2 linked regions of the Parasedimentitalea psychrophila genome follow. The protein of the gene in region 1 interacts with the protein of each later gene in a pairwise test. Links are inferred from orthologs where the notes say so. Each region holds a gene or a part of one and is shown in the gene's direction. Other genes may lie near its edges. The genes, in order: QPJ95_RS08205 and trkA.

Region 1 (3,252 bases):
ACGGACAGAACGTCACCACCCTGCCAATGTACCGCCGCGCCCGGTTGGGGATCGGCTATCTGCCGCAGGAAATGTCGATTTTTCGCGGCCTTTCGGTCGAAGACAACATCTCAGCAGTGCTCGACATCGCCGTGCCCCATGCCCACATGCGCCGCGAGCGGCTCGAAGAACTGCTGTCGGATTTCTCCATCGAGCACCTGCGCCGCGCACCGGCGCTGGCGCTGTCCGGTGGCGAGCGGCGCCGGGTTGAAATCGCCCGGTGTCTGGCCGCTGACCCCAAATACCTGTTGCTCGACGAACCCTTTGCCGGCGTTGATCCGATTTCGGTTGGCGATATCCGCCACCTGGTCTCCGATCTTAAAAAACGCGGCATCGGGGTGTTGATCACCGACCACAACGTGCGCGAAACACTGGAAATTGTCGATCGCGCCTATATCCTGCACGATGGCCAGGTGCTGATGTCCGGCACCCCGGAGGAAGTGGTCGAAAACGAAAACGTGCGCCGGGTTTACCTGGGCGACAATTTCCGCATCTCCTGATTGATAATGGGCCCTCTTTGATCGGCCAGAACACGCCGAAGCCGATTATGTGCCCCGGGGGTAATGTCAGGTTTTCCATTGACTCTTCCGCCATCTTGGCATCGAATTGACCTATGGCAAAAGTCCCGTTTGACGCATCTCCGGTTCAGACCTTGGAAACAAGGCCCGGTCGGATGCAACCATCGGTTTTGCCTATTCCCCGCGTCCTGAGCTAGTTTTGCCTGTCGGACCCGGTCCGATTGGAGCTTTGGATGTCAATTCGTGAAGGAGATCACATGCGTTACCAAATCAGCGGAAAACAGATCGACATTGGCACGGCCCTGCAGACTCATGTGCAGACCGTACTCGGCGCGGCAGTGGCAAAATACGCCCAGCGCCCGACCGACGCCAATGTGGTCTTTTCCCGTTCGGCGCATGAATATGTGTGCGAAGCAACTGTGCATCTGTCGACCGGGCTCACCGCCCAGGCCAAGGCGCACGAAACTGAGATCTATGCTGCGTTTGATAGCTGCTGCGAAAAAATGGAGAAGCAACTTCGCCGCTACAAACGCCGTCTCAAGGATCATCACCGTGATCGCAGCGAGCCGGTTGAACTTTCAGCCGCCAACTCCTATATCCTCGCTTCAGAGGACGCTCATACAGACGAGGAGCCTTCTTCGCTGCAACCAATCATTGTGGCCGAGATGGAAACTAAAATCCCCTCTTTGTCGGTTGGAGAAGCGGTGATGCAGATGGAGCTGGCAGGCGCTCCAGTGCTGATTTTCCGCCCAGAAGGACAGAATGGACTCAATGTGGTCTATCGACGGGACGATGGAAATATCGGCTGGATCGATCCATAAACTTAGATAACCCTAGGTGCCCTTCGGGGCACCCAAGCGGAGCACAGGGCAATGCAACTTTCCAACATCCTCAAGCCAGAGGCCGTGCGTGTTATCGGCTCGGTCTCCAGCAAAAAACGACTGTTTCAGGAAATTGCTGACGTCGCAAACTCGGCCTATGCCCTACAGGCGCCCTCAACAGTCGAGGCCTTGCTGGATCGCGAGAGCCTCGGCCCCACTGGGGTTGGCCACGGGGTTGCCCTGCCTCACGCCCGGATCAGCGGTGTCCAAGATGTCGTCGGCGTTTTTGTCATCCTGGAAAAACCGCTCGACTTTGGCTCGGTTGACCGGCAGCCTGTGGACATTGCCTTTTCACTGTTTGCCCCCGAGGACGCCGGCGTCGAACACCTCAAGGCGCTGGCGCTGGTCTCGCGCACCCTGCGCGAGCAGAGCTTCTGCACCAAGCTGCGCGCCAACCCGGATGCCGCAACACTCTACACAATCCTCACTGAAAACCAGTCGGTCCAGGCCGCTTGACGCGACGCCCAGGATCCGCATTTCATCTGGCTAAAAATATCCCGGGGGGCGAGCAGGCATCTTGAAAACCATCTGGGGGATGGTTTTGTCTGCGAGCGGGCGGAGCCCAAGGGGGCTGGCCCCCAACTTAAACTCTGGCCCCACCTTAAACTCTGGCCCCAACTTAAACTAACGTCTTTAGATGCCGGTTACCGCCAGGGGCCAAATCCAAACATCACATAATCGCGCTGATAGATCTTGGCGATTTTATCCTCCAAAGCAGCGTCGTAAATTTCATCCAAAGCATAGGGTTGGTCTGCCGCAGCCAAGGCCAGTTCAGTCGGCTGCATGCGGCCTATACGGCGGGCCAAATGGGGTAGCTCCTCACCCATCTCATCCTCACGCAGCACCAGGTCCGGTGAGCCCAGCTCGACAAATCCCGACAGCACCTGTGACTGGCTGGCCCAGGCGGCATCCACCCGAATGGCGGTCTGCCCAGCCAGGTTTGCCCGCAGGAAATCCAGAAAACACTCAAAGGCAGCCCGGTGATCCGCCTTACTATAATTCTGGTTCGGACCCTCCTTGGGAATCGGCAGCTTGAATCGCTTGCGCAGCGTTTCACGGATCTTGCTGAATTTTCCCGGACCCGCAGGTAAAATGTTCTCGCAAAACACAGCATGCGCCCGCGCTACCGGGTGGCGCAACACGGTAAAGCTCCGATAGCCGGGATTGCCGCGGCGCCACAATCGTAACTGCTTTTGGTTCATTTTGGTCAACAGCCCGTCTGCCTCAACGTGATCCAACCCGGCCAGCCAGTCCACCACCTCTGTCACCGGGCCGCCCTTGATAGGCATGTATAACAAGGGCGTCACCACCCCGGCCACATAGCCTGGCACCGAAGGTCCGCGACGGGGTTCGAAATTTGGTGTCCGGGTCAGGTTGAACCGGTCCATCCCGGATAGGGCCACCGACATCTCCTCCCCGTTGGCAACTTTCGACAGGACCGGGGCCGGGTTCTGCCGCTTCAAACTGTCATCCAGGGCCTCCAGCGTCTCATTCACCCCCAGCCAACGCGCCAAGCCATTCATCACCTCGACACTCTGCAGATCTTCATATGAGACATAGAACGCCGCCTGCCCACTTTTCTGCAACCGGTTCAGCAGCAGCACCTGAAAATCCTGCAGCGCCTCAACATGGCCAGAAAATTCGGCGCCATCAAAATCGGCCAGCGCCTCCCGGCGGCGCGTCACATTGGTCAGTTTCCACTGGCCAGTCGCCTTGGCAATTTTCCACGACACGTAGCTGTCCAGCGGGTTGCGGGTCAGGATGATCTTGGCACAGCGGGGATCTTCCAGTGCGATGTCCAGAACCCGTGCATC
Region 2 (3,120 bases), 2.6 Mb from region 1 along the record:
GCTAAAGTCACCTCCCTGGGGGCGGCCGTTTGGTTATGGTGGATGGCGTTTGCGGGATCGCAGGCAGCAGGATGGCCGTGTGACAACCGCTTGCTGTCCTGCGGGCCGGGTCAGCCCGGCTCAACAATCTGAAAACTACCATCCTTGTTTTTGATCGCACAGGTGTTTTCGCTTAGTTGTGGCAGTCGCGTGGTTGCCGCCGGTGCTGCGGCTTTTGTGATCGACAGATTGCAATTTGGCAGCTTGACTAGCTGATAGTCTTTTTCGGCCATGCAGCTTTGCTCAACCCGTTGGCGCAGGCCAAGGTTGACATCGACGGTATAGATGTGGCCCGGCATCCAGTACCCTGGGCTGTAATAGCAGTTTGTGCCGTTGCAATATCTGTCGCCGCGATAGAATATTGGCGGTGACTGCCGGATTTCATTGGCCACCGGCGCCTCTCTTAAGGCCCGGGTTTCGCAGCCAAGCGTATCGGTCTGCATGCGGGAGACTTCGGCCCCGGGTTTGTAATACAATGTGAGTGGGGTACAGCTGATCACGCCAAGGATGATGGTCAAAAAAACTGAAATTTTGAATGGTACGGCCATGGAGTTACAATGCCGCCACAAATAGAAAGTTACAATTGAATTGACCCAGTTCAAGGCTTCTGTCATGGCAATTACTGGCTAAAACGCGCCTAGGGGCAAAAAACATGAAAGTCATCATTTGTGGAGCCGGGCAAGTTGGCTGGCAGATCGCGCGGCACCTGTCTGGTGAGCTTAACGATGTCACTGTGGTGGACAGCAACCCCGATTTGGTGCGCCGGGCCACCGAGACTCTGGATGTTCAGGGGGTCGCCGGATTTGCCTCCTACCCGGATGTTCTGCAACGGGCCGGGGCGGCAGATGCGGATATGATCATTGCCGCGACCCATTCGGATGAAGTGAATATGGTCACCTGTCAGGTGGCCCATTCGGTGTTTTCGATTCAACGCAAGATCGCGCGTCTGCGGTCACAAAGCTATCTGGATGCGATTTACGCGGACCTGTACCGCCGGGACCATCTGCCCATTGACGTGGTGATCAGCCCCGAACGCGAGGTGGCGGCTGCGGCCATGCAGCGGCTCTCGGCACCGGCGGCCTTTGACATTGAAACCTTCATGGATGGCAAGGCGCAACTTCTGGGCATCACCATTGATGATGATTGTCCGGTGGTCCACACCCCGCTGCGTCAGCTGACCGATCTGTTCTCTACCCTGCGGGCCATTGTGGTTGGGGTGCGGCGCGACGGCACCTTGTTTGCACCAGACCCGGGTGATCAGCTGTTTGTCGGCGATAATTGTTATGTTTTCACCCATATCGAAGACGTCAACCGAACCATGGAAGTGTTTGGCAAAAAGGAAACAAAGCAGGACCGCGTGGTAATCGTTGGCGGCGGCAATGTGGGCTTGGAGGTCGCCAAGGCGTTGGAAAAGCGCACCAGCAGACCCCGCGTCAAGATGGTCGAGCGAGACCGCAAAAAGGCGGAACGCGCTGCCGAGGAACTGGTGCGGACAATTGTGTTGAATGGCGATGGGCTGGATCGTGCCTTGCTGATCGAGGCGGGCACCGACCGGGCGGATGCGATGTTGGCGGTGACCGATGACGACAAAACAAACATGTTGGCTGCCGTCCGCGCCAAGGCCGAGGGATGTGCTCTGGCGATCGCCCTGATCAATGACCCGACACTGGTGCCATTGATGGCACCGTTGGGAATTGACGCCTATATCAATCCTCGCTCGACCACGGTGAGTTCGATTCTGCGCCACATCCGCCACGGCAGGGTCCGTCAGGTCTATTCCATCGGCGACGCCGAGGCCGAAGTGATCGAGGCCGAAGTGATGTCGACCTCGCCGATGGCGGGGCAGATGATCCGGGATATCGATTTTCCGGAAGGGGTGCTGGTGGGGGCGGTCTACAAGGGCGGCGAGGTGCTGCGACCCAGTGGTTCGATGCGGATTGAGGAAGGCGACGTGATTGCCTTGTTTGCCATGTCTGATGACGTGCCCGAGGTCGAGCGCCTTATTCAGGTCTCGATCGATTTCTTCTGAGATGAAACGGAAATCAACATCCCAGGGCATTTTACGGCTGCCGTTGTTCTTGTTGATTTGGGGCATTGCCTCTCTGGCAATGTGGGTGCCGGCCATCCATGCGGTGGTTTTGAACGATCACCCGACGTCTCAGAGCTTTTTCTATTCGGGCCTGGTTGGGCTGATGATCGTGACGCTGATCGGATTGTCGCTGGCGAACCGGGTGCCACGCTATGGAATGCTTGGCCAATTGCTGTCGTTACTGGCGACCTTTGCGGTTTTGCCGTTGTTTCTGGCGATACCCACCTATGATGCTTTGCAAAATACCAGCTACCTAAACGCCTATTTCGATATGGTCAGCGCCGTCACCACCACCGGAGCGGATATCTTTGCCGACCCCGGTCGGCTGCCCGGCAGTGTGCATCTCTGGCGGGCGCAAGTGGGCTGGCTGGGCGGGCTGCTGATGTGGATTGCGGCGTCCTCGGTGTTGGCGCCGTTGTCGTTGGGGGGATTTGAGGTCACCGCACGGGGCGAGCCAGGCCGTGGTGCAACTGCGCCGGCGCATATGCAGCGGGGCGATCCGCGACGTCAGTTGGTGATGGTCACCAAGGCGCTGGTGCCGATTTATGCCGGTTTGACACTGGCGCTGTGGATCTTGCTGATGATGACAGGCGAAGAAAGTCTGACCGGATTGAGCCATGCCATGTCAGTGATGGCAACATCCGGCATTTCGGCGGTTGGTGGGGTGGAAAACGCCAACAGTGGTCTTGCCGGTGAAATGGTGATGTTCATGTTCATGTTTTTTGCCCTGTCGCGGTTGACCTTCTCAACCGATACGGCAGGTTTGGGCTATGTCCGGCTGGACAAAGATCCGGAATTCCGCATCGGGCTGATCCTGGTGATCGGAGTGCCCTTGCTGCTGTTTTTACGCCACTGGTTGGCGGCGCTGGAAGTCAGTGCATCAGAAGACCTGCCCCAGGCCCTGCATTCCCTTTGGGGGGCGATGTTCACGGTGATGTCATTTTTGACCACAACCGGGTTTGCCAGTGCCGATTGGCTGGCGGCGCAGCAGT

What was found.
Region 2: the proteins of QPJ95_RS08205 (region 1) and trkA interact in binary tests that used the Escherichia coli proteins (3 or more experiments, as listed by UniProt). The link is inferred for Parasedimentitalea psychrophila from one-to-one orthologs.

The regions. Positions count from the first base shown.
Region 1 is NZ_CP127247.1:1,703,915-1,707,166, reverse strand. What follows is about bases 233-3,161. They hold QPJ95_RS08205 (PTS sugar transporter subunit IIA), read left to right. Parts: upstream 233-1,429; coding sequence 1,430-1,894; downstream 1,895-3,161. Other genes in these bases: QPJ95_RS08200 (sulfotransferase family 2 domain-containing protein), read right to left, coding at 2,083-3,161; hpf (ribosome hibernation-promoting factor, HPF/YfiA family), read left to right, coding at 815-1,378; lptB (LPS export ABC transporter ATP-binding protein), read left to right, coding at 233-539. Outside these bases: more of lptB, read left to right, coding at 1-232; more of QPJ95_RS08200, read right to left, coding at 3,162-3,252. UniProt on the Escherichia coli protein: Seems to have a role in regulating nitrogen assimilation.
Region 2 is NZ_CP127247.1:4,270,730-4,273,849, reverse strand. The notes cover bases 83-2,879. They hold trkA (Trk system potassium transporter TrkA), read left to right. Parts: upstream 83-691; coding sequence 692-2,068; downstream 2,069-2,879. Other genes in these bases: QPJ95_RS20630 (TrkH family potassium uptake protein), read left to right, coding at 2,070-2,879; QPJ95_RS20640 (hypothetical protein), read right to left, coding at 111-587. In the rest of the region: more of QPJ95_RS20630, read left to right, coding at 2,880-3,120. UniProt on the Escherichia coli protein: Part of the constitutive potassium transport systems TrkG and TrkH. May regulate the transport activity of TrkG and TrkH systems. Binds to NAD(+) and NADH.